DNA from 4 places in the Methylobacterium sp. WL19 genome. Region 4 is predicted to be linked to each of the others. Evidence: riboswitches for the same ligand, from Rfam matches in the RefSeq annotation. Region 4 holds a riboswitch; each other region holds the start of a gene.

Evidence for each region. A riboswitch is a leader RNA that binds a small molecule or an ion and turns the genes downstream of it on or off. The one in region 4 is predicted to bind cobalamin.
Region 1: another riboswitch for cobalamin. It lies ahead of FV220_RS07415 (TonB-dependent receptor); the one in region 4 lies ahead of FV220_RS13440 (CbtB-domain containing protein).
Region 2: another riboswitch for cobalamin. It lies ahead of FV220_RS20170 (TonB-dependent receptor); the one in region 4 lies ahead of FV220_RS13440 (CbtB-domain containing protein).
Region 3: another riboswitch for cobalamin. It lies ahead of FV220_RS21485 (TonB-dependent receptor); the one in region 4 lies ahead of FV220_RS13440 (CbtB-domain containing protein).

The regions. Positions count from the first base shown of each region.
Region 1 is NZ_VRVC01000025.1:35,276-42,469, reverse strand. Features, by position in the region: gene FV220_RS07425 (iron ABC transporter permease) at 1-864, opposite strand, end outside; gene FV220_RS07420 (ABC transporter substrate-binding protein) at 861-1,646, opposite strand; gene FV220_RS07415 (TonB-dependent receptor) at 1,730-3,682, opposite strand; cobalamin riboswitch at 3,830-4,042, opposite strand; gene FV220_RS07410 (CusA/CzcA family heavy metal efflux RND transporter) at 4,094-7,194, opposite strand, start outside.
Region 2 is NZ_VRVC01000125.1:4,137-11,330, reverse strand. Features, by position in the region: gene FV220_RS20180 (hypothetical protein) at 1-69, shown strand, start outside; gene FV220_RS20175 (DUF1993 domain-containing protein) at 165-722, shown strand; gene FV220_RS20170 (TonB-dependent receptor) at 769-2,919, opposite strand; cobalamin riboswitch at 3,031-3,233, opposite strand; gene FV220_RS20165 (catalase family protein) at 3,317-4,420, opposite strand; gene FV220_RS20160 (glucan biosynthesis protein) at 4,584-6,059, opposite strand; gene mdoH (glucans biosynthesis glucosyltransferase MdoH) at 6,298-7,194, shown strand, end outside.
Region 3 is NZ_VRVC01000145.1:995-8,188, reverse strand. Features, by position in the region: gene FV220_RS21495 (cupin domain-containing protein) at 1-181, shown strand, start outside; gene FV220_RS21490 (PepSY domain-containing protein) at 314-1,816, opposite strand; gene FV220_RS21485 (TonB-dependent receptor) at 1,810-4,011, opposite strand; cobalamin riboswitch at 4,312-4,510, opposite strand; gene FV220_RS21480 (TonB-dependent siderophore receptor) at 4,608-7,013, opposite strand.
Region 4 is NZ_VRVC01000060.1:22,145-29,338, reverse strand. Features, by position in the region: partial or broken gene FV220_RS13465 (hypothetical protein) at 1-377, opposite strand, end outside; gene FV220_RS13460 (RusA family crossover junction endodeoxyribonuclease) at 469-882, shown strand; gene FV220_RS13455 (hypothetical protein) at 879-1,529, shown strand; gene cobO (cob(I)yrinic acid a,c-diamide adenosyltransferase) at 1,543-2,163, opposite strand; gene cobU (bifunctional adenosylcobinamide kinase/adenosylcobinamide-phosphate guanylyltransferase) at 2,160-2,672, opposite strand; cobalamin riboswitch at 2,779-2,973, shown strand; gene FV220_RS13440 (CbtB-domain containing protein) at 3,030-3,206, shown strand; gene FV220_RS13435 (CbtA family protein) at 3,237-4,016, shown strand; gene FV220_RS13430 (DUF1636 domain-containing protein) at 4,009-4,431, shown strand; gene cobW (cobalamin biosynthesis protein CobW) at 4,428-5,462, shown strand; gene FV220_RS13420 (DUF4349 domain-containing protein) at 5,606-6,391, shown strand; gene cobN (cobaltochelatase subunit CobN) at 6,405-7,194, shown strand, end outside.

The DNA of each region.
Region 1 (7,194 bases), on a different contig from region 4:
ACTAGGGCGTGCGCCGACCAGTGGTCGCACGAGATGCGGCACCACGAGGCCGACGAAGCCGATGGCGCCGCTCACAGCCACGCCGCTGCCTACGGCCAACGCCGCCCCCGTCACCAGGCGCAGGCGAACCGAGACTAGATGGAAGCCAAGGCTCGTCGCCGTGTCCTCGCCGAGCGTCAGGGCATCCAACGCACGGCCGGTGGACAGCATCAGGCCCCAGCCGACCGCCATCAGCGGCAGGCAGAGCCAGACATGGTCCATGCCGCGGTCGGCGAGCGACCCCATCAGCCAGAACACGATCTCCAGGGCCGCGTAGGGATTGGGCGACAGGTTGAGCGCCAGCGCCGTCATGGCACCCGCGAGGCTCGACAGGGCGACACCGGCGAGGATCAATCCCAGGGTGGTACCGCCGCGGGCGGCGAGGAGGTTGAGGGCGAGCGCTGCCAGCGCAGCGCCGGCGATCCCGCCGAGCGGGAGGGCCAGGGCAAAGGAGGCCGCGAACCCGCCGTAGAACACCACCACGGCTCCGAGGGCCGCCGCCGAGGAGATGCCGAGGATGCCGGGATCGGCGAGCGGGTTGCGAAGGTAGCCCTGCATCGCCGCCCCGGTCAGCCCGAGGCTGAATCCCACGAGGCCCCCGAGCAGGGCGCGGGGTAGCCGCAGTTCCCAGAGCACCAGCGCCGGGAGGGTCGCGCGTCCGGCGATGAGGTCGCCAGCCGCCTCCGGAACGTCGAAGGGGGCATACCCGACCGCGATGGACGCGACCGTCAGGACGAGCACAAGCAGACCGAGTATCCAGACGACCGCGCGGGGTCCGACGACCGCCCGGTCGACCCACATGGGAGGCGGGAGGGGAGCGTTCATCGTGCCGCCCGTTGGTGTGCCGCCGCAGCGAGCAAGGCCACGACCTCGGCGACCTGCGGACCTGGACAGGTCCAGAGCCGGTTCGGGATCGAGACGGTGCGACCCTGCCGGCGTAGCGTGTCGAGGACGGGATGATGCAGCAGGGCATCGGCCAGCGACGGCGCGCCGGGCTCCCCCTCGTCAAGGACGATGAGGTCGGCGTCGGCCAAGGCCGCCGCTTCCAGCGGGACCTGGCCGAAACGGTCGCGACCGAGTTCGGCGGCGACGTTGGCGAGGCCGGCGGCACGGATCACCGCGTCGCCAAGGCTGCCGGGTGCCACCGTGAAGGCGTTCGGACGCATCACGAGGGCCCGCAAGGGTTTGGCCGCCGGCATCACCCGGGCCAGCCGCGCGTCGAGGTCCGCGACCATCACCTCGCCGCGCGCCGGGTGCCCGAGGGCCGCGGCGACGGTCCGGATCTGGGCCCGCACCCCCTCGAAGTCGGTGGGTACGCCGAGTTCGAGAAGGGGGAAGCCGACGCGCTTCAGAAGGCCCACCGTAGTCCGTGTCGTGAAGGCACCGGCGACGACGAGGTCGGGCCGCAGGGCGACGATCTCCTCCGACAGGCCGCGCGTCACCGCGATGCCGGCGGCCTCCCGTGCGACGGTCGAGCCGCGCGGGTCTTGAGCGAGGTAGGTCACGGCGGCGACCTGATCGCGGTCGGCAAGCCGAAGGACGAGCTCGTCCGCGCAGAGGTTCATCGAGACGACGTGCCGGGGTTCCCCGGATGCTGGGGCGGCCATCCTACCGGCAATCGACCAGGTTTGGCTGACCGCCAGCATCACCGTCAGGACCGCGAAGCCGGACCGTCTTGCCATCGGCGGTCTCACAACGCGGTCAGGCGGACGCCGCCGTACACGGCGAGGCCTGCCCCGAGGAAGCCGGTGGGGTTCTCGTAGCGGCGGTCGAACAGGTTATCGACCCGCCCAAACACGCTCACCGTCTCGCTGACGTCGTAGTTCACCGCGAGGTTGACCAGGGTAAAGCCCGGGTTCTTGAGCCGGGCCACCGAGAAGTCGCGGTTGCCGTCGACGAAGTGGCCGAGCACGATCACGGTCCCGCTGACGGTCAGGCCCGGGAGGGGGGTCCAAAAGGCCGTCGCGCTGCCCTTGTGGCGGGGCCGTCGCAGGAGCTCCTGGTTGGTGATCTCGTTCTTGGTCACCGTGTTGGTGTAGTCGATCCGGCCCGTAAGGGTATCGGAGAACCGGACAGCGACGAAGGCTTCCGCCCCGTACGATTCGGCCCGGCCGACGTTCTCGTTCGAAGTGAACGTCGCGTTCGAGGTGATGAGGTTCTTGAAATCGTTAGCGTAGTAGGTCGCTCCGACGAGGACGCGGTCCCCCAGGGGCTGCTCGATGCCGGCGTCGTAGCCGAGGCTCTCCTCCGGCCTGAGGTTCGGGTTGGCGAAGAAGTTTGAGGCCGGGAAGCTCTGGAACAGCTGGCTCAGGGTCGGCGCCTTGAAGCCGGTGCCGACGCTGCCTTTGATCCGGGTCTCGGTGAAGGGCAGGATGTAGCTCGGCGCGACGCGGAAGGTGGTGGCCGGCCCGAAGGCGTCGTTCTCGTCGTGGCGGATGTTGGCAACGAACGACGCCCGCTCGAAGGGCGTCAGCTGCACCTCCCCGTAGCCGGCCGTGTTGCCGTTCCTCGCCCGCAAGTTGCCGGCCCCGAACGGGCTCGGGTCGGTGGTCGACAGGCTCTCGTCGTCACGCTGAGCGCCGAACAGGACGAGGTTGCCGGGCGAGAGCTGGTAGTCCCCGCGGTACTCGTAGCGCGTGCGCTCGCCCAGGCCCGTCGTCGCGTCCGGCGTCGCAAGGGGGTCGAGGGGGCCCTGCTGTCTGTTGAACAAGTTCGAGTAGTTGATCGCAAAGAGGTTGTGGAACCCAGCGAACGGTGTCCACTCGGCCTCGTTGCGGGTGAAGACCTGCTGCACGTCGGCGGCACTCCGGAACGCCGCCGGGAAGGCTGGGAAGGTGCTGTAGTCGGTTCCCGTGAATAGGAGACGGGAATTGATGAAGCGCGTCACCGAGTTGATGCGGAAGGTGTCGGTGAACTGGTAGCCGAACTTCGCCGAGACGGTCTCGTTGTCGTAAAAATTCGGATGGATCGCCCGGCCGAGCGGGACGAGGTTCGGCGGCGTCACCGGCGTCGCGGCCGCACGGAAGTGCTGGATCGAGACCGAATAGTCGAAGCCGTCCTCCGACCCGCTGATCCTGCCGCTTTGGTTGAAGGTACCGAACGAGCCGCCCTCGATCCGCGCGGTGGCCCTGGCCGGTCCCTCGCCACGCTTCGTCGTGAAGGAGACCGCGCCTCCAATGGCGTCGCTGCCATAGAGGCCGCTCTGGGGACCCCTGAGCACCTCGATGCGGGAGAGGTCGTCGGTCAGGAGTTGCCCGAAGTCGAAGGAGCCGTTCGGGTTCGACGGGTCGGTCGCGTCGATGCCGTCGATGAGCACCTTCACGTGGTTCGAGTTCGAGCCGCGAATGAACACCGAGGTCTGACCGCCCGGGCCGCCGGTCTGCACGACGTTGAGGCCCGGTACCTGCTGGAGGGCATCCGGGACGGTGCGGCGCTGCTGGGCCTCCAGGGTGGCGGCGGTGAGCACGGTGACGCTTGATCCGACCTGGTCGACGGGCGTCGGCACGCCGGTGGCGGAGACGGAAAGCTCGGAGAGCGTGACGGCCGCCTCGGCCCCGCGCGGGACATCGGCGAAGGGGGCGGCGGCCTGTTGCGCGAGCACGGGACCGGAAAGGGCGGCGCAGGCGAGCGCGAGCGTGCGCAAGCACGCGGTTCGGGAAGGAAAGGACACGGGACAAGCCTCGGGCGACGTCTGTGGCACGTCACCGCGAACGAGGCCTGGGCGCTTGCCTGCCGTTAGGGCAGCCGGGCGCCTCGACACCCATCAGGACACCCCGCCCGATGCGTTTCGCGTGTGACCACGACTGACGGCAGGTCTCCTGGCTCGCGGGTCACCGCCCTCTCATCGTCTTCCCAGGCCCGAAGACCCAGTGACGTGTTGATGATGGGCTCGCCGCTTACAGTTGCGGGGGCAGCCGCGGCTTCGGGAAGGCCCTTTCGGACCTCATCCTCACCGCGTTCCCTTTTGATCCTCCGGGGAGGAACCGTCGGACATACAGGACCTGAGGGAATGGCCCAGCGTCAATGTCGCTTCGGGGTTTTCCGCCCTGTGTGTTCATAACGTTACAAGTCGGGCCTCGGGGTCGATGGCATTCGGTTCGGACCGCGGCAGTCCCCAGCCCTTCACCAGGCCGTAGACCGCAGGGATTACCACGAGGGTCAGGACGGTCGACGAGACCATGCCGCCGATCATGGGGACCGCGATCCGCTGCATAACCTCAGAGCCCGATCCGGTGCTCCACAGGATCGGCAGGAGCCCGGCCATGATGGCGACCACCGTCATCATCTTCGGACGCACCCGCTCCACCGCGCCGATCATGATGGCCCTCCGCAGGTCGGCACGGGTGAGTGCCCGTCCGGCGCGGTCGCATCCGGCCCGGATCTCGGCCAGCGCATGATCGAGGTAGACCAGCATGATCACCCCGGTCTCGGCCGCGACGCCTGCCAGTGCTATGAAGCCGACGGCCACCGCCACCGACAGGTTGAAGCCCATCCACCACATCAGCCAGACCCCGCCGACGAGCGCGAACGGCAGCGACAGCATCACGATCAGGGTCTCGGTCAGTCGACGGAAGTTGAGGTACAGCAGCAGGAACACGATCAGCAGCGTCAGCGGCACCACGACCTTGAGCCGGGCCGTCGCCCGGTCGAGGTACTCGACCTGACCGCTCCACTGCACGAGGGTACCCTGCGGCAGGCTCACCTCTTTGGCGACCGCCGCCCGCGCCTCGGCGACGTAGCCCCCGAGGTCGCGACCGGCGACGTCGACGTAGATGAAGACCGCGAGTTGCCCGTTCTCGGTCCGGATCTGGGTCGGGCCACGGTTCAACTGAACCTTGGCGACCTCACCGAGCGGTACCGTGCCCCCACCCGGGATCGGCACCTGAACCTCGGAGGCGATGGAGCGCGGGTCGGAGCGGAAGGCGCGCGGGTAGCGTACGTTGACGGTGTAGCGCTCGCGGCCCTCGACGGTGTTGGTGACGCTCTCGCCGCCGAGCGCCATCCCGATCACGTCCTGCACGTCGCCGACGGTCAGCCCGTACCGGCCCAGCGCCTCGCGGTCGGGGGTGATGTCGAGGAAGTAGCCGCCCTGCACCCGTTCGGCGTAGGCGCTCGACGTGCCCGGCACCGCCTTCACCACCGCCTCGACCTGGCGGGCGACCTTCTCCATCTCGGAAAGGTCCGTCCCCAGCACCTTGATCCCGACCGGCGTACGGATGCCGGTCGAGAGCATGTCGATGCGGGCGCGGATCGGCTGGGTCCAGGCATTCGAGACCCCGGGGAACTGGAGCGCGGCGTCCATCTCGGCCTTCAGGCTCGCCGTCGTGACCCCGGGTCGCCACTCCGCCTTCGGCTTCAGGTTGACGATGGTCTCGAACATCTCGGACGGCGCCGGGTCGGTCGCGGTGTTGGCCCGACCGGCCTTGCCGTAGACCGAGGCGACCTCGGGGAACGACTTGATGATCCTGTCCTGGGTGGCGAGCAGGTCCCCGGCCTTGGTCACCGAGATGCCCGGCAGCGTGGTCGGCATGTACATCAAGGTGCCCTCGTCGAGGTCGGGCATGAACTCGGAGCCGAGCCGGCTCGCCGGCCATGCCGTCGCCGCCAGGACGACGAGGGCCAACAGGATGGTGAGCACCCGCGCCCGCAGGACGCCTGCGATGAGCGGTCGGTAGATCCAGATCAGGAGTCTGTTCACCGGATTGCGGTGCTCCGGAATGATCCGGCCCCGGACGAATAAAGCCATCAACGCCGGGACGAGTGTCAGGGACAGCACCGCCGCCGCGGCCATGGCGAAGGTCTTGGTGAAGGCCAGCGGACCGAACAGGCGGCCCTCCTGGCTCTCTAGCGTGAAGATCGGCAGGAAGCTCACGGTGATGATGAGGAGCGAGAAGAACAGCGACGGCCCGACCTCGCTTGCGGCCTCGATCAGGATCTCGACCCGGCGCTTGCCGGGGTCCGCCCGCTCCAGGTGCTTGTGGGCGTTCTCGATCATCACGATGGCGGCGTCGATCATGGCGCCCACCGCGATGGCGATGCCGCCCAGGCTCATGATGTTGGCCCCGAGCCCGAGGGCCTTCATGCCCGCGAACGCCATGAGGATGCCGACCGGCAGCATCAGGATCGCCACCAGCGCGCTGCGGACGTGGAGCAGGAACACGACGCAGACGAGGGCTACGATGACGCTTTCCTCGATCAGCGTGCCCTTGAGGGTCTCGATGGCCGCCTCGATGAGGTGCGAGCGGTCGTAGACCGGAAGGATCTCCGTGCCCTCGGGCAGGCTGGCGGCGACATCGGAAAGCCGGGCCTTCACGTTCTCGATGACGTTCAGGGCGTTGGCACCGAACCGTTGCAGGACGATCCCGCCGGCGACCTCGCCGTCGCCGTTCATCTCGGTGATCCCGCGGCGCTCGTCGGGACCGAGCTCGACCCGAGCCACGTCCTTCACCCGCAGGGGTGTGCCCGCCTCCGTCCTCAGGACGATGCTCTCGATGTCGGCGACGCTCTTGAGGTAGCCGCGGCCACGGACGACGAACTCGAACTCGGAGAGCTCGACGGTACGGCCGCCGACGTCGGCGTTGCTCGACCGGATCGCCTCCCGGAGCTTGGACAGGGTGATGCCCTGTGCCCGCAACCGGTTCGGATCGACGACCACGTTGTACTGCTTCACGAAGCCGCCGACGCCGGCGACCTCCGCCACGCCCTCGGCCCGCGACGCCCCGAAGCGGACGACCCAGTCCTGCAGCGACCGGAGCTCGGCCAGCGTGCGCTCCTTGGCGACCACGACGTACTGGTAGACCCAGCCGACCCCGGTCGCGTCGGGTCCCAGGGTCGGGGTGACGCCGGCCGGCAGGCGTTTGGCCACGGTGTTCAGGTATTCGAGCACCCGGCTCCGGGCCCAGTACGGGTCGGTGCCGTCCTCGAAGATGACGTAGACGAACGACACCCCGAAGAACGAGAAGCCGCGCACGACTTTCGACCGGGGCACCGTCAGCATCGCGGTGGTCAGGGGGTAGGTGACCTGGTCCTCGATGACCTGGGGCGCCTGCCCGGGGTACTCGGTGTAGACGATGGTCTGGACGTCCGAGAGGTCCGGGATCGCGTCGAGCGGCAGGGTCCTCAGGGCGTAGAGCCCGGCTCCCACCGCGAAGACGG
Region 2 (7,194 bases), on a different contig from region 4:
ACGGGCAAGCGCGCGCAGAAGTTCTTGTTCAAGGGGGAGATGGTGGTGCGCAAGCGGGTGGGGCCGTAGGAGGCCGGAATGGGAAAAAGTAAGCGTCGACTCATGGTGTTCGCTCCCGGGGAAATAGGATAGGCCTTGAAGTAGCCGTCGACGCGAGACTGATTATGTCGCTGACTAACCTTCTGGTACCGACCTACAGGAACATGTTGCGGACGCTGGCCGGGCTGCTGGACAAGGCAGAGCATCAGAGGGTGGATCCGGCCAATGGTCTGCTATCGGCGCGTCTGGCACCGGATATGTACCCGTTAGCGTCACAGGTGTGTTTTGCCACCTACCAAGCTCAGGAGGCGACGTTCCGCCTTCGCGGCGAAGATATTCCCCAATCGCTTGCTGCCGTGGCGGCCGAGGGGCGCAATGCCGGCGACGTGCCCGGCTCAATCGCGGATGCACGGGCTCGCATCGCCGACGCATTGGCGCGTCTGGACAGCCTCTCGGACAATGCCCTCGATTCCGGAGCGACCCTGCAGATCACGATCGAGCTTCCGGGCAACATCACGTTCGATATGAGCGGCGAACAATACGCTCGGGATTGGGCTCTGCCTCAGTTCTACTTCCACGTCATCACCGCCTACGCCATCTTGCGACATCACGGCATCGCGCTCGGCAAAGCCGACTATGTGCCTCACATGTTCGCGTATCTCCGGCCCGGATCGCTGCCATGAGCATGACCGGAGAGCGGCTTGGCTGCCCGCAACCCGCTCCCATTCCTCAAAACCGCCCCGCCACCGTCAACCGCACCGCCATCGGCTCCACCGGATGCAGATGCGTGTCCGCCACCCCGCCGGCGGGCTCTCCCCGCAGCCGCGACTCATAAAAATAATCGATCTGGCTCGCCTTGACGTTGAGCAGGTTGAGGATGTCGAGCTGCACCGTGACGCCGTTGTCGAAATTGTAGCCGATGCGGCCGTTCACCAGGGTGGTGGGCTTCGAGCGGACGGAATTGTCCTCGATGAGCGGGCGTGGGCCGAAATAGCGAAGCCGTAGCGTACCGAACCAGCCCAGCGACTCGCCCAGCGTAAAGCCGGCGGCCGCGATGGCGGTAGGGGCGGCGGGGATGCGGCTCCCCGCAGGGTCGCGGTCGGCAAAGCGCGCATGGGTCACGGTGAGGTCGGCGTCGAGAGCGAGCCAGGGCGTCACCGCGTAGTGGTTGGTCCACTCGATGCCGGTGCGCCGGCTCGGGCGGCTCGGCTCGGTGGTGCCCGCATCACCCACGAACAGGTTCTCGGAATCGAAATCGAGCTGGAACAGGGTCACGGTCGACTCGAGACCGGCGATGGAGCGGTTGCGGATGCCGACCTCCGAGCCCACCGAGCGCACCAGCAGGGGCACCCGGTCGAGGGGGAACAGGGGATTGCCCGGATCGACCGTGATGGTCGCGCCCCGGGCGTCGTTGGAATGGAAACCCTCGCCGTAATTCACGAACAGCTCGGTCTCGGCCCAGGGGCCGAACACGACGCCGAGCTTGGGGCTGACGATGCCGTCCCGCGCATGGCCCGAATTCAGCGGATTGTTCGATCTCACGGTGGCGTCGTAGGCGTCGGCGCGCAGGCCGACGCTGGTGCGCAGCCACTCGGTCCAGCGCAGGCGGTTCTCAAAGTAGAGGGCGGCGCTGCCCTCCTGCACGCGGTCGTCGCGCACGGTGGAGAGGGAGGTGCGCGCCCGCGTGTTGAACAGGCCCACATGGATGTCGTCGAACCGCGCCTGCACGCCGATCTCGTTCTCCATGGCGAGACCGAACAGCTCACCATTGAACACCCGCGCGATCTCGCCGCCGGCGACGGTGCGGCTGTCGAGCTGGCGGAACTGGTCGCCATTGACCGGATCGTTGAGGAAATAGGTGAAGTTGTTGAACAGGTTGAGATTCGAGCGGATGACGTAGGCGCTGGCGCGGGTGACGCCGCCGTCGTCCGACCGGCTCCAGCGGCCCGACAGGGAGAAGCGGCTCGCATTACCCCCATCGCTTGGGTCGAGGGTGCCGAAGCGGCCGATCAGGCCCTCGGAGATCGCCCGCTGAGGGATCTGGTTCGTCGCCGTCCAGCGGTTGGAATAGGCCATGCCGGTGAGGGAGAACCCGTCGAGGGCGGTGCCCTGGCTGTAGCGCAGCACGCCGTTGAGCTTTCGGATGGCGTCCGGCACCACCCAGGGGCCGTCATAGACCTGAGCCTCGCCGGCGGCGAGGAGCGTCCCCTCCCCCAGCGGCGCGGAGGCGATGGTGAGCGCCCGCTTGTAGCCGAAGCTGCCGAGGGAGGTGAGCGCGAGAGGGCGGGGCACCGCGTCGATCGTGTCGATCCGCACCGAACCGGCGGAGGCGAAATCCCCGTCGCGGGCGAAATACGGGCCCTTGTGGAACTCCACCGCGCCGACGAGTTCGGGAATGAGGAAGTTGATGTCGGCATAGCCCTGGCCGTGGCCATGGGTGCGCATGTTGGCGGGCATGCCGTCGATGGTGATGGCGATGTCGCTGCCGTGGTCGAGGTTGAAGCCGCGCAGGAAGTACTGGTTGGCTTTTCCCTCGCCGGAATGCTGCGTGACGATGAGGCCGGGCACGGCTTCCAGTACCTCGCCGGGGCGGGTGACCGGCCGGTCGTTGAGGGCCTTGCCGGTGATGACGCCGGAACTCGACGTCAGCGCGGGAGCGGACAGGGCGCCGAACGCTTCGGCCCCGCCGGCTCCACCCGTGGCCCCGCCGAGGCCGGGACCGGCAGCGGGGGGCGGACGCATGTCGGCGGCCACGGAAAGTTCGTCGAGGGTCGCCTCGGCGATGGTCGCCGCGCCGGACTGGGCGAGGACCGGTGACGCGGATGTCAGCAGCGCGAGGACGAGGAGGGGATGGAGAGCGCGTGGAGGATGGGCAGACACGGGCGAAACCTCGGGCGACGGCAGTGGCACGTCACCGCGAACGAAGCCGATGCGTTCGCGACATGCGAACGCCCCGACACCCCACCGGGACACCCCGCCCGATGCGTTTCGCGTGTGACCACGACTGACGGCAGGTCTCCTGGCTCGCGGGTCACCGCCCTCTCATCGTCTTCCCAGAGGCCGGAGCCTCCAGTGACGTGTTGATGATGGGCTCGCCGCTTACAGTTGCGGGGGCAGCCGCGGCATCGGACGCAAGATCCTAACCGCGTTCCCTTTTGATCCCCCGAGGGGGAACCGTCATCGTCAGGCTAGGTCGGCCGCAACGGGAGGGTCAATGGCGAGATGTTCCCGCATCGACCATCGCCGCCGCCCTGTCGCATCACGGCAACGTCCGGCATCACTCCGGGAGCGAGTCGAGGTTCCTCGGCTCCTCGATGCGGCGGCCGTTTGTCTCGGCCCGGAAGCGTTTGCCCATCTCGTAGGCCGATTTGCGCATGCGCATGATGCCGCCCAGCGGCCGGTGCGCGGCCAGCCCGTGCCACGGGCTGAACGACAGGCCGTCATCGACGAAAGCCGCGCGGGCCTCGCTCCAGCTCGTCTGCGGCGCGGCGGTGAGGGTGGCGATGGTGCGGTAGGGGCTCGTTGCCTCCGACCAGACCACGGAGGCGTCCTCCACCGGCATGTCGTCGAGGTTCAGGCAGAGCTGCGCCCGCAACTCCCAGGTGCCGCCATGGCGGCGGAAATGCGCCAGCACCGCCTCGCGGATCGCATTGGGGGCGCTCGTGTCGTCCAGCGGCTTGTCGGTGAGCGCCGTCAGGTCCGGCGAGACCGGGACGAGCGCGATCTTGGCGATGTGATCGCCGAAGCGCAGCGGAACCTGGCTGTAGAAGCTGTCGCCCAGAATGTGCGTCTCGGGCTGTCCGCCCAGCGTCGCCAGGGCCGGGCTCGGCGAACCGGTGGCCGCCACGACCGCGCTCTGCACGCCGCGCAACGCCGCCGAGGCGACCTTCTTGAGCCCCTCCGCCCGATCCGTGGTTTTGGCGAGGAGCTTCAGGGTCGCCAGGAACTGCTTCGGTCCCGGCGCCGAGAAGGCCGGCCCGTTGACGAGCACGAAATCCTGGGTGGCGTCCCCCTCCGACCCCTCCAGCCGTTCGCCTTCGACACCGACGATCTTGATCGCCACGCCGCGCGGAGTGGAGACGCTGTCGTCCAGGATATCACCGGGGATGGTCGAGAAGCGCATCACCACGGGGTAGCGCCCCGCCTGCGCGAACAGGCCCTGCGCCAGTTCGGGGGATAGGCCGGGCGCCACCTCCAACTCGGCCCTCAAGGCGCCATGCGCCTTGGCATGGACGCTGCGGATGGCATGACCGCCATGGGCGAGGGTCGTCTCGCTGATGGAGCGCATGGTCTCGTTCAGGGACCGGCTGGTCTCGGCCTCGTCGGCGTCAGGGGTCTCGACGGCGGGCGTGTAGCGCAGGTAGGGGGTCTCGATCGCCAAGGGTGCTGCTCCGGGGGATGGCGGATGCCGCGCCCCGAGGCGCTTCTAAGGCCTTGAGGGAACCGGGCGGCTCCGCAACTTGGTGGTGTTCCAAGTTGAGAATCCCCGACCGGTGCTCCCGTTCCGATCCCTGCGGCAACTCGCCAAGTCGTGAAATCGGCGATCAGGCGGCGTTGTCCCAGGTCTCGCTGATCGGACGCCCGCCGCGCATGAGGCGCGCGCGCAGGATGACGTCACCGGGCGGCAGCGGCGTCGGCGGACGCCATTCCACGTAGAGGCGCCAGCCCCCGGTCTGGGGCACCCGCTCCACCACCGGATCGACCATGGCGCCGGCGCTGGCCGAGACCTCGGCCGCGATGTCACCGTCTGGGCCGGTGGGCAGGCCCGGTCCTTCGAAATCGATGACGTAGAGGCGCCGCTCCGGACTCGGCGGCGTGGTCGGCCGCAGGCGCTCGGCCGAACCGACATGGGTGGAGACCACCCGGGCGAGCGCGCTCAGTACGGCGGTGTCCGGTTCGGCCCCGATGGTGGCGAGCGTGTAGGCGAGGTCGAGGGCGCTTCCCGCCGTGACGGGTGCGGCCGGCACGAAGGCGGCGACGATGTTGTCCATGTACTCTTCGCGGGACGGGATCTCGAAGAGCTGCACCGCCCCGGCGCCGAACCCCGCCTGGGGCGTGACCCAGAGGCCGGGCCGGGCCTCGTGTCGGGCCTGGACGTCGAGATAGGCGGCAAAGCTTCGCTCGCGCTGGAGAAGTCCGAACCCATCGAGGGGATCGACCCGGAACGCCGAGATCTGCGGATCGCGCCGTCCGTTGCTCAAGGGACGCCATAGGCGGTCGTCCTTGGTCGCCACCACCAGCCCGTCGGAATCGTGAACCTGCGGCCGGAAATCGTCGAAGGGCGCGGCTCCGCGCGCGCCCGGACCGTTCGCTCCGTGCAAGAACATGCTGGTGAGCGGCGCGAGGCCGAGACGCGGGATCGCGGCGCGGGGATGCAGCGAGGCGGTGACGACCATCCGCGAGGTCTCGCCGGGTTCGACCACGAAGCGGTAGGCGCCCGCGAGGCTCGGCGAATCGAGGAGCGCCAGGATCGTGACGGCGCGGGCCTCGGCCTTCGGCTCGCAGATCCAGAACGCCGTGAAGTCCGGAAACTCCTCCGCTCCCGGACCGCCGGTCTGGATCGCGGCACCGCGCGCCGACAGGCCGTATTCCTGCGTCTTTCCGCGAAGCCGGAAATACGAGGCGCCGAGGAAGACCAGGAATTCCTCCTGGTGAGCCGGCTTCCTATCGTCGAAGGCGTGATGCAGCCGGAAGCCGGCAAAGCCGAGATCGCGGGAAAAGTCCTGCCCGGCGAGGTCGGAGCCGAGATCGAACAGGCCCGACTGGTACAGGATCGGCTGCGGCGGCCCGTCCGGCGGCTGGAGGAACAGGGCGACGCGCTTCTTCTGCAGGAAGCCGCGATGGAACAGCTGCAGCGAGAACGAACCACCGAGGCGAGGGGCCGCGTCGGGGCGGAAGGTGATCGCGCGGTAGCCGTCGTAGCTGAGGCCGGCGAGCGGGGCCGGGAGATCGTCCGGAGCGGGCCGGTAAGGTGAGGCCGCGAGGCGGCGGGCCTGGGCCACGACGCCCTCGAAGGTCATCGGCGCGTCGCGCGGTGGGTCGAGAGTGTCGGCGGCCATCGTTCTGGCGGTATTCAGGTCGACGGCACTAGGCATTATGATGCCTGCTGTCAGACCGAGCGCGGTTCGCAAGGTCTGCCGCCGCGAGAGGGGCTCGCGTCCCGAACGCTCGTCTCCACCGTCGTCCCGTGTCATCGATGCCCTTCGTGTCGTGACGGATGACGGCCCATCTCAGCCTTGATCGAGTGTCCATCGCCCCATGTCCATCACCCGGTTGTCGCACGACGCATCCCAAGCCGGAATCCCGGACCCGGTGATTCCGGCGAGCCGGCCGAGCGAGACGCCCTCGTTCGAGGCGCCGTCGCTCCTGTGGCGGCGGCTCCTGCTGGCGGTGCCGACCCTGGCCACCGCGGCGGCGATCGCGTGGCTCGCCGTGTCCGCCTATGGACGCCCCGACGGCGCCTTGGGCTGGGCCGTGCTGGTCCTGTTCGGCCTCGTGATGGCGTGGCAATCCTTCGTCGCCTGGCAATACGTCTACGGACTCGTGGCGGTCGCGTTCGGCGATGCCGCCAAATCCGCGATCGAGATCCGCTCGGCCACGGTGCCGGCCACCGCCTCGGGCCTGAGCCGCACGGCGGCCGTGGTGGCGATCCATGCCGAAGATGCGGTGGCGGTGTTCGCCGCCCTTCGCGTCATGGCCCGCTCGCTCCAGCGTGGCGGCGGCGACGGGTCCGATATCGACATCTTCGTCCTCTCCGATACGCGCGACGGCGCCATCGCGGCGGTGGAGGAGCATGAATTCGCGCGGATCGAGGCCTGGGCGCGCCTGAACGGCCCCGGCCTGCCGCGCTTCCGCTACCGGCGGCGCCAGGACAATGCGGGCCGCAAGGCCGGCAACATCGCGGAGTTCTGTCGGAGCTACGGCGACGAGTACGATTTCATGATCGTGCTCGATGCCGACAGCCTGATGACCGGCGCCGCCATGCGCCGCCTCGCCCGGCTGATGGAGGAAGCCCCCCGTGTCGGGCTGATCCAGACCGTCTCCTACGCCACCGGCCGGGACACGCTGTTCGCCCGTATCCAGCAATTCGCCGTGCGGCTCTACGCGCCGCTGTCGATCCGCTGCCTCGAGACCTGGCAGGGCGCGGATGGAAGC
Region 3 (7,194 bases), on a different contig from region 4:
CAAGCTGGTGATGTTCCAGCGCGGCGTGGTGCATTCCGTGCCGGAGATCCTTGAGGAGCCGATGGTGTTCCTCTCCGTCGATACGCCCCGCCGCGAACCGCGCGACATCCGCTTCGTCTCGGACGGAACCGGCACGCCCGACACCTTCATGCGCCAGTCGCAGCAGGCCCAGCAGCAGTAAGGCACACGCCCTTCCCCTCTCCCCGCCGGGCGGGGAGAGGACGTCGTCCTCCCCTCGTCGGGAGGCGACGTGAGACCGCCAGGGCGAGGGTGAGGGGGTCTCTCCGGGTGTGGCTCCTTCGGCCAAGCCCCCTCACCCCCGGCTGCCGCCTCGCCGCGCCGACGACGGGGTCGTCGCGGCCCTCTCCCCGCGTGCGGGGAGAGGGGAATGCGCGCCGGCCTTCGGGCCGAGCCGCCGCCAACCGATGACCACCCCCGTGACCACCAAAACTCCGGCGAGCAGGTTCAGCAGCCATTGCGCCGCGTCCCTGGCGGGCGGGTGGCCGACGAGGATTGGCAGGTCGAGGCGGTGGAGCGCCGTGAACAGCCAGCGGTTGACGCGGCCGGAGCGGTCGAGCCGGTTCAAGATCTCGCCGCTCTGCGGATCGACGTGAAGCCAGGTGGCGGCCGGGTCGGCGAAGCGCAGGCGCAGGATGGGGAGCGTCCCGCTCGTGAGGGGTGACCAGTACAGGTCATGAGTGTCGAGGCGCTCTACGCCCTCCAGCCTCGCACCCGCCATGGCGAAGCCGGCCGCCGCCGCGATCCGGGCGGTCGAGGGTGCGTCTCCGATCACCCGGCCGCCGGTGCGGTCGAGCCCCGTCGCGACCCAGTGCCCGCCGATCCGCGCGAGATGCAGGCCGAGGGGCGCATGGGCGGCCATCGCCCGCAGGCTCGCGGTCGTGAGGCCGACGGGGCTGTCCGCCCCGGCATGGGCCTCGCGTAGGTCGGCGGGCGGCGCGAGGGAGGTGAACCAGCGGTTCGGGTTCATGGAGAGCCAGCCGCTGAGGATGAAGGTGGTGAGCCCGATCCCGCCGATGAGCCCGGCGAGGTGGTGCCATCGCGCCATCCCGCGATAGGGCGTGACGCGTCCTCGCGCGTAACGCCGCCTCAGGCGCAGGCGCCAGATCCCGAGGACGAGGCCGCTGAGCGCCGTGAAGGCGGCGATGCCGGAAATCCAGAGCACAGCATCGCGCCACAGCTCGGCGCGGGCGCGCAGCGGCGTGAGATAGACCCAGTGGGTGACGGCGCCGACCCAGTTCCAGCCGCGCTCGAACCGCGTCGTGTCGAGCACGATCTCGCCCGTCCTTTCCGAGACGTAGAGCTCCGTGCCGGTCGCGTCGTTCAAGGCGACCTTGTGGAAGGGTCGCAGGGGATCGTAGCGCGCCGTCACCGTCCATTGGTCGCGCTCGACCTCCTCCACGGACGCGCCGGGACCGGCCCCGGTGAGGCGCCGGGCCGCCTCGCCATCGACCGGCCCGGCCGGTGCGCCGGTTCGCGCCGAGAGGGTGATGCGGCGGCCGTCGCTGGCCGACATCCGGTAGAAAGGCTCGTCCCCGCGCATCTCCAGATCGAGGCTGCGGGGCATGCCCTGCAGCCCGGCGGCGGCCAGGGCCTCGTCAGGCGAGACCGCGACCGCCTCCCATGCCATCGGGCGAAGATGCGCGAGACGCTCCGTCTCCGTGAGGCTCGGGAACGGCACGTAGAGCATCACCAGCCCGGAGCCGATCCACAGGGCGAAGAGCAGCCCGGTGGCGATGCCGAGCCAGCGATGGCCGAGGACCAGCCACCGCTTCCCTCGTTTCAGCGGGCTCACCACGCGACGCTGTAGGCCACCTCGAACGAGCGCGGTCGCCCGAGGATCCAGTTGGTGCCGATCCCGTCCACGGCGTTGCCGCTGATGGCGTAGGTTGTGTCGAACAGGTTGTAGACGCGAAGGCTCAGGCGCGAGGCCGGGGTGACCTGATGGTCGAGGCCGAGATGGGCGAGGGTGTAGTCGGGCCGTGGCGCGGTATTGGAGAAGTCGCTGAAGACCCGGCCGACATTCTGCAGCCCGATCCTGGCCTCCCAGTCGCGGGCGAAGGCCCAATTGAGCCAGACATTGGCGACGCGCTCGGGCACGTCGATGGGCTGGTTGCCCGCATAGGACACCGCCCCCTCCCGGAACTCGTCGTATTGCGCGTGGAGCAGAGCGAGGTTGGCGTCGATGCGCCAGCCATCGGGCAGGCGCAGGGCGAGCGCCCCCTCCACCCCGTGCGAGGATTGCCGGCCGACCTGGGTCGAGACATTGGGCTGGCCCGGCACCGCCGAAATCAGCTTGTCCTTGACGATGCGGTAGCCGGCGAGCGTCCATTCGAGGGCGCCGTTCAGCGCGAGGCCCTTGGCACCGACCTCGATCTGCTCGCCGGTGGAGAGGTCGAAATTGGCGTTCGATTGCGACAGGCTGATGAGGCTCCCCACCGGATCGGTGGCGGTGGCGTATTGCACGTAGAGGGCCGAATCCGGCGTCGGGTTGTAGACGAGGCCGAAGCGGTAACTCAGGGCCTCGAACGAGCGCGCGAAGGTGTCGCCGGTCTGCAGGTTGCGCCGGTGCAGGGTCGGCGCGTCGAAGCGCACGCCGGTGAGGAAGGAGAGTTGGTCGCTGAGGATCAGCCGGTTCTCGGCGAAGACCGAGGCCTGGTTGGTGCTGGTGGCATAGGCCGGGCTCGCGCGGCCATTGGCCGGAAACTGTCCGGGATCGTAATTGAACGGATCGACGCTGGTGACGAGGTTGCTGCCCGCGCTGGAGAAGTTGTTGGTGTGGCGGAAATCCACGTGGTTCACGTCGAACCCGATGGCGAACTCGTTGCGGAAGCCGAAGACGTTGCCCTTGAAGGCCGCGTCGAAGCGGTTCCCGACCTGCTCCTGTTGGTGGTAGATTTCGGTATAGCTGGACCGGTCGATGAGGCCCGTGCCGCGATTGAAGCTGTATTGCTCGACATCGAGCCAGTGGCGACGGCTCTGCAGCCGGTAGGCGGTGTTGCGGATGGTGATGTCGGCGCTCGGCGTCCACTCGGTCTTGAGCTGGGTCCAGTTGTCGGACCAGATGACCTTCGCGCCGTCGACATTGTAGTTGTTGTTGCGCAGGGACTGGACGATCCGGCCATCGACCAGCGGCGTGCCCCAGTAGCGGGCGGGCTCCTGGTAGCCGAGATCGTGGCTGAGGGTCACCGCGAGATCGGGGTTCAGCTGGAACAGCAGCGCGCCCGAGACCGCGAGGTTGCGGAAATCCCCGTTCGGGCTGGTCCAGCCGCCGTCGCGGTTGCCGCTGACATTGAGGCGGTAGGCCACCGCATCGCCGATGGGACCGCCGAGATCGACGGCGAGGCGCGCGAGCCCATCCGACCCGGTTGCGGCGCGGGCGGCATGGATCGGCGTGAAGCTCGGCTTCTTCGAGACCACGTTGACCACGCCGCCGATGGCGCCGTCGCCGTAGAGCACGGAGGCCGGGCCGCGCAGCACCTCGATCCTCTCCACGTTCCATGTGTCGAACGGGAAGGTCACGGTGCCGGCGCCCACGAACAGGCGGGTGCCGTCATACAGCTGCTGGATCGAGTTCGGGCCGGCGAAGCCCCGGCTGGAGAAGGCGCCGTTGCCGTTGCCGGGCGACGCGATGGTGGTGATGCCGGTGGCGTTCTGCGTCACCGCCTCGACCACCGTGTTCTGGCCCCGGATGCGCGCGGTCTCGCCGCTGATGACGTCGATGCTGGCGGGCGTCTCCAGCGGCGTCAGGCCAAGGCGACTGGCGCTGCGGGAGGGGGTCGAGAGGTTGAGCCCGACCGGGTTGGCGCGGGTGAGGCCGACCCCGCTCCCCTCCACGGTGAGCTGGTCGAGGGTGACGGCATTCTGGCTGACGGAATCCTGTGCCCGGACCTGACCGGCGAGCAGGGTCGAGCCGAGGAGCGACGCGAGGAAAGCGGTGGCGCGGGCCGTGGATGTCCGGCCGGGGGCGCGGTGGGTGACCTGTCTGGGCATGTTCGTTTTGGCAAACCGGAGTGATCGCTGGCCGAGTGCCGCGCCCCCTCTGCTAAATCGTATGTTATAACGTTACAATACGGCGAACCGGGCAAAATGCCTGCGTGCGGGACCGGACGGTCTCGCCGAAGGCATGCCGTGGAGCGATTCTGTAACGGAAGGAACGGGAACGATCGGGCATCGCAGGCAGACGGCGGGCGCGGCTCAGCGCAGTGGCACGTCACCGCGAACGAAACCGATGCGTTCGCGACATGCGAACGCCCCGACACCCCACCAGGACACCCCGCCCGATGCGTTTCGCGTGTGACCACGACTGACGGCAGGTCTCCTGGCTCGCGGGTCACCGCCCTCTCATCGTCTTCCCAGGTGATCACCCAGTGACGTGTTGATGAAGGACTCGCCGCTTACAGTTGCGGGGGCAGCCGCGGCATCGGACACAAGGTCCTCACCGCGTTCCCTTTTGATCCCCCGAAGAGGAACCGTCATGCTCAAGCTAGTCGAGGCCGGGAGACCGCGTCAACGACGTCACGGCAACAGCCCAAAAGAAAAGCCCCGGATCTTTCGATCCGGGGCCAATCTCATCGGATGCGCGTCGCCTACCAGCGGTAGGTGACGGAGCCGGTGATGCGGCGGCCGTCGCCGTAATTGCAGCCGACATATCCGCCGAGCTGGGCGCAGGTGCCGACATACACTTTGTCGGCCAGGTTGTTGGCGGCCACCTGGAAGCGCCAGTTGTCGAAGGAATAGCGGATCGACGCATCCATCAGGAAGTAATCCGGCACGCGGATGGTGTTGGCCGTATCGCCGAACGTATCGCCGATGTAGCGCACGCCGAAGCCGAAGCCGAGACCACGGAACAGGCCAGTCTGGACGGTATAGTCGGCCCAGTTCGAGATCACGATGTTCGGAACCTGGATCGGCCGGTTTCCGGTCGCGTCGGGCAAGGGGAACGGCGGGATGTCCCTGGTCACCCGGGCGTTGAGGGCGGTGAGCGAACTGAGCAGGCGGAACCCTTCGGCGAGTTCAAGGGTCGCCTCGGCCTCGATGCCGTTCACCGTGATCTCGCCGGTCTGGTAATAGGCTTGCTGCAGTGGATCGGTCCCGTCGAAGGTCAGGGCGTTGGTCTTCTTGGTATTGAAGTAGGTCAGCAGGAAGGTGCTGTTCGATCCCGGAGGCTGGAACTTGATGCCGCCCTCGATGGTCTCGCCGATCTCGGGCTTGGCGGGGCCGATCGAATACGTATCCGGCACGGCCGGGACGAATTGGCTCCGAGTGCTCGACTGGATGTAGAACGGCAGCACGTTGAACGAGCGCGCGGCGGCGACGTAGGGCGTCAGGCCGTTGTCGAAGAGATACGACAGTCCGACGCGGCCGCTATAGGATTCCGCATTCTGGGTGACCCCGAAATTGGTCGGGATCGCGTTCGGGACGCCGATACTGTTCAGCGTCGTACGAACGGCATCCAGGGCGGGGTTCTGCACGTCCGTCCGCGTCTTCACCCAATCGTAGCGGGCGTTGGCGCTGAACAGGAAACCGTTGCCGAACTTCACCTGATCCTGGGCGTAGATGCCGGTCTGCTCCTGCGACAGCCGGCTCAACAGCGTCCTCTGCAGGGGGGCGACGGCCGAGCCATAGGTCGGGTTGAGGACATCGATCGGGCCGACGAGTGCCGGACCCACGCCGGTAATGAGGAAGCTGGGATCGAAGAACGACTGGGTCGGGCCGCCCCTCTGGTCGCTCTTGTTCTGAATGTTGCTGTAATCGATGCCGAGCAAGGCGGTGTTCTTGAACCAGTCGAACACGTGCTCGTGCTGGATCTGGGTATCGACGGTGAAGACGCCGTAATCCTCCAGCCAGGTCTGGGCCGAACGGTTGATGAGCGAGGGTGAAGCCGTATTGTTCAGCCCGGTCGGGTAGATGCTGTTGTAGTTGGTGCTGGCATGGGCGTAGCGCAGATTTTGGCGCACGGTCCATTCGTTGTCGAAGCGGTGCGAGAACTCGTAGCCCGCCATGGCCCGCTCGGACTTGAAGCGGCTGAAATCGGGCTCGCCGAGGAAGCGGTCGCGCAGGTTGGCCTTCAGCGGGTTCGACCCGTTTGTGTAATATTGCGGGATCAAGCGGTACTTATCGCCCGAGACATCCTTCTGGTAATTTCCCAGAAGCGTCAGGCTGGTATCGGCCGACGGCCGGAACGTGACGGCCGGGGCGATGTACACCCGGTCGAGGTCGACGTAATCGGCCTGGGTGCCACCGTTCCGCAGGAAGCCGGTGATCCGGTAGAGGATGGTCTTCTCGGGGTTGGCCGGACCGCTCAGGTCGAAGCCGAACTGCTTGCGGTTGTAGGTGCCGTAAGAGCCGAAGATCTCGCGCAGGGGCACGTCGAGGGGCTTCTTGCTGACGAAGTTCACGAGTCCGCCCGGATCGTTCAGGCCGTAGAGACCCGAAGTCGGCCCGCGCAGGACGTCGATGCGCTCGATCCCGTAGGGCTCCTGCGGGAAGCCGGAGAAGCTCGTGAGTGGCAGGCGCAGGCCGTCGCGGTAGACGCCGCGGATGGTCTGGTCGAAGCCGCGGATGATGAGTTGGTCGAAGCGCCCGTCATCGCCCTGAGGGGAAGCATAAACTCCTGCTGTGTAGGCCAATGCATCAGCGAGGTTCTGCGCGCCGCGATCCTCGAGCTGCTTCTGCGTCACCACCGAGATCGATTGCGGGATTTCGCGCAGGCTGGCGTTGGTCTTGGTGCCGGACGAGCTGCGCGACACGACGTAGGAATTCGCCGCGACGATGCTGTCGTTGGTGCTGCCGCTGCCGACACCGGCGCCGGAGCCCTGCACCGACAAGGTGTCGAGCTGCACCGCCGCCGTGCCGCCCGACGCGGCTTGGGCGAAGGCCTCCCCACTCCACAGGGCGGGGGCCATGGCGAGCATCGCCACGGTGGAGACGCCGGCCAGACAGCGCCGGCCACTCACGGCTTTGTGAGAAACCGTGCCGGAGGAGAGCAACATGCCATCAGACATACAGAAGACCTTGATCGTCGAAAATACAGCACGGGCTCGATCGTGACTGAGCGAGATGTCTCTGCCGATGCATCGCGTAGAACGATTCAAAAACAAAGCTCGCGCCTCGGCAAGACAAATCCATACGGCGTCTTTGACAGCAAGGCGAAGTTGCGGTTCGGCGAGCGAA
Region 4 (7,194 bases):
TACCAATTGTCGGCCTCCGACAGGACGTGGTCGCCGCAGGCGAGCCGGACGCGGCGGTATTTCAGGACGGTGTCGGGTCCGGCGGCGAGGCGGCGGCGCGTCTCTTCCGAGGCGGGCTTGTCCACATCGCGCAGGAGGGTCGCCGTGAGCCGCGGGTCCGTCGCCATGCCGTGCTCGGAGCACCAGCCTTCGAGCGTCGCGGTGGCGCTGCGGCCCGCCAGGAGCCGCGCATTCAGCCCCTCCATCACCGCCAGCGCCTCGACCCGGCCGAGATAGGTGTCCGGCCAGGACGTGACGGATTGGGCGGATGCCGCACCGGCACCGGACAGAAAAATCGTGAGAGGAACGAGGCAGCGCCGGAAGCAGCGACGAGACACAACCCAAGGGCGATTTAGAATAATACTATACACGTTGACGAAGCCGTGCAAAAGTTGCGGGACCGAAGCCCGCGACGCCAGGTGATCTCTCGTGGAGCTCATCTTTCCCATCGAGTTCCTCGTCAGCGGCACACCGGTCTCGTTCCAATCGGCCCGACCGAGTTCCAAATCGCAGTGGAAGCAGAAGGTCCGGGCGGCAAGCGACGGCTCTTTGCCCGAGAACCACTTCGCCTGCGAGGGCAAACTCGCCGTGACGCTGTTCTACTTCCCGGTCGGCCCCGTGCAGGGCGACGTGGACAATATCGTCAAACTGGTTCTCGATGCCCTCAACCAGCATATCTACATGGACGATTCCCAGATCGAACGGGTAGTCATCCAGAAGTTCGAACCGCAGCGGGTGTTTTCTTTCACGCAGCCGAGCCCACTCCTGGCGGCGGCTCTGTCGGCACAGAAGCCGATCCTATACGTAAGGCTTTCGGACGATCCCTTCGAGGAACTGGCATGAGCGGCATGGAATCAGAACGGCCGGTCCTCGACCTCATCATCCCGGCACTTACGGATGCCGGCTACGAGGTCTATACTCACCCTTCACGCCAGCTTCTGCCCTCCTTCATGGGCGACTACGTTCCAGACGCCATCGCGCTTGGCAAACCAAAGAATCTGGCGATCGAAATCGTACGGGATGGCACGCGATCCGGAAGCCGGGAAAGGGTCGCTGACCGGTTCCTCGGTGTCACCGATTGGGAGCTTCGGATCTACTACGCCCGCTCCGGCGGCGGCGTGCCCGCCATCGACGGCGTGACGCCAGACATCATCGACCGCACGATCACGAAGGTCGAGGCCCTCATCGCGGCCGGCCAGATGGAAGCGGCTCTGCTGCTAGGCTGGTCGACCTTCGAAGCCATCGGGCGGGCCTTGATTCCGAACCGCCTGTCACACTCTCAATCGCCCGCACGGCTGATCGAGGAGCTCGCGGGCGAAGGCATCGTGACGCCGGACGAGGCGGATCGTCTTCGTCCCATCGCGAACCTGCGCAACGCCGTCGCCCACGGGGCCTTGCAGCGCGACCTCGATCGCACCGCCCTGGAGGATTTCGTCGCCACGCTGAAGCTCGTCCTCCACGAGAACCAGCCGGTCGGCGCTGGGGCCTGACCGCGCCCAGTAGTCAGAACTCGATCCCCTCCTGTGCCTTCACCCCGGCGGCGAAATGGTGCTTCACGCTGCCCATCTCGGTGACGAGGTCGGCGGCCTCGATGAGGGCCGGCTTGGCGTTGCGCCCGGTGACGATGACGTGGAGATCGGGCCGGCGCGCCCGGAAAGCCGCCACCACGGCGTCGATGGGCAGGTAATCGTAGCGCAAGGCGATGTTGAGCTCGTCGAGGAGGACGAGGCGGATGGTCGGGTCGGCCATCAATTCCTCGGCCTTGGCCCAGGCATGCTCGGCCGCCGCGATGTCGCGGGCTTTGTCCTGGGTCTCCCAGGTGAAGCCCTCGCCGAGCGTATGCCATTCGATCTGGTCGCCGAAAGCCTTCAGCGCGTGCTTCTCGCCGGTGTCCCAGGCGCCCTTGATGAACTGGACCACGCCGACCCGCCAGCCATGGCCCAAGGCGCGCAGGAGGAGGCCGAGCCCGGCCGTGGTCTTGCCCTTGCCGGGGCCGGTATTGACGATGAGGAGGCCCTTCTCGATCGTCTTGGCCGCGACCTCGGCGTCCTGGATGGCCTTGCGCTTCTCCATCTTCTCGCGATGCCGTTCGGCCTCCGGATCGTTCGTGTCTGACTCGCTCATGCGGCTGCTCCGGGTTGGGGTTTCACGATCATCGGCAGTCCCGCCACCATGAACACCACATGGTCGGCCCGCGCGGCGAGGCGCTGGTGCAGGCGCCCGGCCGCGTCGCGGAAGCGGCGGGCAAGCGCGTTGTCCGGCACGATGCCGAGCCCAACCTCGTTGCCGACGAGCACCACCGGCCCCGGCGCGCGATCGCAGGCCTCGATCAGCGCGACGGTCGCGGCCTCGACGTCCGCCTCGGACAGGATCAGGTTGGTGAGCCACAGGGTCAGGCAATCGACCAGCACCGGCCCGGTCGCCGCGGCGACGGCCTCGGCCAGGTCGATCGGTACGTCCCGGGTGATCCAATCGGCCGAGCGGCGCGACCGGTGAAGGGCGACGCGCTCGCGCATCTCGTCGTCCCAGGCCTGCGCGGTGGCGAGGTAGAGCCAGGGCGCCGGATGGGCTTCGACGAGGCGCTCCGCGTGCAGGCTCTTGCCCGAGCGAGCGCCGCCGAGGACCAGTGTCATTCTTGGGGAAGGCTGCCGCATGGCTTCCTTTAGCGCGAAACCGCCCTGCCCCGTCAAAGGCGGTAAAACGCTTTGGCGGCGCGTTGTCAGCGGTCGCGCGAGCGCGTAGAAGCGAGCTTCGGACGGTGCCCCGGTGACGGGGTGAAAAGGGAATGCGGTGAGGGCTCGCGCCTGAAACCGCAGCTGCCCCCGCAACTGTGAGCGGAGACGGGCCTGCCATCGGCCACCGGAGCGATCCGGGAAGGCGGCAGGACCGGATGACCCGCGAGCCAGGAGACCTGCCATCCGAAGGGGACCACATCGTCCTCCCGCTCGATCCTCGAACGCCGCCGGCGGGGCGGCCGGAGACCTGACACGATGACCACCAACACCCTCGTCCTTACCGGCACCCGCAGCAACGAGCGTCTCGGCGCGGTGCTCATGGCCGCTTTCCTCGGCCTCGGGCTCGTCTTCATGGCCGGTTTCGCCCCGGCGATGGCGCTGCACAACGCGGCCCACGATTTCCGGCACGCCCAGAATTTCCCCTGCCACTGACCGCCACGCGCTCAGTCAGGACCTGATTCCATGATGATCCGACTCGTGTCGGCGGCCCTGGTCGCCGGCTTCCTGGCGGCTGTCGTCGCCACGGGCTTGCAGTTCGCCCTCACCTCGCCGCTGATCATCGCGGCCGAGCGTTACGAGAGCGGCGAAGCCACGGCGCCGGCCGCGCAATGGATGCCGCGCGGCGCCTCGCCGGCCTCCCTCATCGTCCCCGTCCATTCGGGCCACGACCATGGCGGCAAGACGGACGGTGTCGAAGGCGGCGAGGTCGCACCGGCCTGGCAGCCCGGGCCCGGCCTGCCCCGTATGGTCTTCACCGCCCTCGCGACCCTGGTCGGCGGCGTCGGCTATGCCCTTTTGCTGGGCGCGGCTCTCATCGCCTGCGGGCGCGAGCCGAGCCCGGAAACCGGCCTGCGCTTCGCCATTGCGGGGTTCCTCGCCGTGGCTCTCGCCCCGGCCCTCGGCCTGCCGCCGGAATTGCCCGGCATGGAGGCGGCTCCGCTCGCCGAACGCCAGTTCTGGTGGATCATGACTGCGGCCGCCACCGCCATGGGGCTCTACCTCATCGCGATCCGCCGCTCCCCCATCGCCATCGCCGGAGGGATCGTGCTCCTCGTCGCACCGCATCTGGCAGGCGCTCCGGAGACGAGCCACGCCGCCTCCGCCCTGCCCCCGGGCTACGCGGCCCAGTTCGCCGCTCGGTCGCTGGGCATCGCCTTCGTGTTCTGGGCGGTGATCGGCCTCGCCTTCGGCTGGGCCTGGAACAGCGTCGGGCGCAAGAACCCAGCGACGTCGCATGCCTGACGAGGACATCCCGGCCGGCAACGCGGTCGCACTCTACGTCTGCGCCACCTGTCGCACGGCCGGCGACACGTCCGAGCCCCGCGCCGGGGCCCGCCTCGTCTCGGCGTTGCGCGAAGCGGTGACGGAAGCCGCCATCGAGGGCATCGCGGTCGAGAGCGTGGAGTGCCTGTCGGTCTGCAAGCGCCCATGCACGGTCGCCGTGGCGTCGGAGGGCCGCTGGACCTACGTCTACGGCGACCTCGACCCGATCGAATCCGCCAGGACCATCCTCGCGGGCATCGGCCTGTACGCGGAGACGCCCGACGGCATCGTGCCCTGGAAGGCACGGCCGGAAGCGTTCCGCAAAGGTGTCGTCGCCCGCATTCCCCCGTTTCCTCCGCCGCGCGCGGACAGAATTCCGGACGCCGCCGAATGAGCATCGTCGAGAAGATTCCCTGCACGATCGTCACCGGCTTCCTCGGAGCCGGCAAGACGACCCTCGTGCGTCACCTCGTGGAGAATGCCGGCGGTCGTCGGCTCGCCATCATCGTCAACGAGTTCGGCGATATCGGCTTCGACGGATCGTTCCTGGCCGCCTGCGGCATCGAGGGCTGCCAGGACGAGGACATCGTGGAACTGGCCAATGGCTGCATCTGCTGCACCGTGGCGGACGATTTCGTGCCGGCCCTGAACAAGCTGCTCGACCGGGCCGACCCGCCCGAGCACATCCTCATCGAGACGTCCGGCCTCGCTCTGCCGAAGCCCCTGGTCCAAGCCTTCCACTGGCCGGCGATCCGCTCGCGGGTGACCGTGGACGGGGTGATCGCGGTCATCGACGGCCCCGCCGTCGCTGCCGGCTTCTTCGCCGACGATCCGGCGGCCCTCGCCGCCCAGCGGGCCGACGATGCCAGCGTCGATCACGACAACCCGCTGGAGGAGGTGTTCGAGGACCAGCTCCTCTGCGCCGACCTCGTAGTCATGAACAAGGCCGACCTCCTCGACGAAGCCGGCAAGGCCAAGGTCCGCGCCGAGGTGGAGCGCCAGCTGCCGCGCGCGGTGAAGATGGTCGAGGCCGAGCATGGCCGCCTCGATCCGCGCGTGATCCTCGGTCTCGGCGCCGCCGCCGAGGACGATCTCGACGCCCGCCCCTCGCATCACGGCGAGGGCGAGGATCACGATCACGACGATTTCGACTCCGTGGCCATTGCCGTGCCTGCCACGGCGAGCGCCGAGGATCTGGCCGCCCGCGTCGCCCGCGCCGCCGAGACCAGCGGCGTCCTGCGGATCAAGGGCTTCGCCGAGGTCACCGGCAAGCCGATGCGCCTCGTGGTCCAGGGCGTCGGCGCCCGCATCGCCCATCATTACGACCGCCCCTGGCGGGCGAGCGAGAACCGCGACGGCCGGCTCGTGGTCATCGGGCTGAAGGGTTTCGACCAAGGGGCGGTGGCAGCCGCCCTGGCGGGGTGAGCGCGTTGACCGCCCGACGGATCCCGGCGCGCGGGTGCCGCGGCCTCGTGGTCGCGTCCGGCCTGGCGGCTCTCGCGGCGATCGGTGGGTGCTCGGATTCACGTCCGCCCAAACCGGAGTTTCAGGCCTCGGACAGCCGGGCGATGGCACGCCTCTCTCCGGTGGCTCGCCCTCTCGCCCAGACGGGCGATGCGAAGCTCGCCTATACCCACGACCTGACCATCGGATTACCGCCCCAGCGGGTGAACCCGCATTTCGAGGCGGCCCGCGACCGCTGCCTGAACGAGGCGGCCCTGAAATGCATCCTCGTCGCTGCGTCCATCGACGATGGCCGGAGGCCTGCGGGCCGTCCGCAGGCCCAGGTCCAGGTCCGACTGCCGCATGAATCCGTTGCTCCCTTCATGGCCTTCGTCACGTCGCCCCTGCCCGGCGAGGCGACGGGCGACGTCGTGCTCCGGAGCCAGTCGACGCGTGCCGACGACCTGACGGATGCCATCGAGGATGGCGGCCGGCGCTTGGCCCAGCTCACCGCCTATCGCGCCCGGCTCGATGCGATCGCCGCACGGCCCGACCCGCGCGTGGAGGATCTGATCCGCATCGCGCAGGAATTGGCGCAGGTTCAGTCGCAGATCGAGGAAGCCGATGCCAAACAGCGCGGCCTGAGCCAGCGCGTCGACACGGAGCTCGTCTCCGTCGCCCTGCGCTCCGACGAGGCGCGCGCCGGGCCCCTCGCCCCCGTGGAGGAAGCCTGGGCCCAGGCGGGCCAGACCTTCGGCGCGAGCGCAGGATCGGCCTTGCGCTTCGTCGTCGCCGGCCTGCCATGGTTACCGCTGGTGCTGATCGGCGTGCTTCTCCTTCGCGCGCTGTGGCGCCGGCGCGGCCGCCGAAGCGCCATGACCGAGCGGACGTCCTCCAGGGCACAGCCATGACGGCGCGCCGCCCATGCATCTGATCCGAATCGACACGGTCTCCCTCGACGAAGGCGAAGCCGCCATCGATCTGGGCCAGGCGCCCGGCGACATCGTGTTCCTGTCCTTCACCGATTCCGACCTCTCCGGCATGGCCGGCGCGCATGCGGCCGAGCGGGAGGCAGCGGCACGGGACTCGTCGGCGAGCGACGTCCCGACGCTCCGCCTCGCCAAGCTGGCCCGGCTGCGCCATCCGATGTCCGTCGATCTCTACGTGGACAACGTCATCGCGCGGTCGAAAGTCGTGGTCATCCGCTGCCTCGGTGGCCTCGATTACTGGCGCTACGGAGTCGAGCGCGCCGCCGCCGCGGCTCGCGCGAACGGCGTGAAGCTCGCCGTCATTCCGGGCTGCGACAAGCCCGATCCCCGCCTCACCGCCTTCTCGACGGTGGCTCCCGAACTGGTGGAGACACTCGAGGGCTATTGCCGCGCGGGCGGGTCCGACAACCTGCGCCGGATGATCCGGCGCCTCTCCCTGGAGATCGGGCACGCGGTCGACGCGCTGCCGCCTGTCGCCCTGCCGCGCGGCTTCGCCTGGTGCCCGGGTTGCGGACCGGTCGCACACGAGACCGCCCTGGCCGCCGCAGGTCGGGATCGCCCCCTCGCCCTCATCCTGGTCTATCGGTCGGCGGTGCTCGGCGGCGACACCCGGCCCGTGGCCGACCTCATCGCAGCCCTCGGTGAGCGCGGCATCGGTGCCGCCACCCTCGCGGTCGCAAGCCTCAAGGACGCGCTCGCCCTCGATGCCGTGCGGGAAGCTCTGG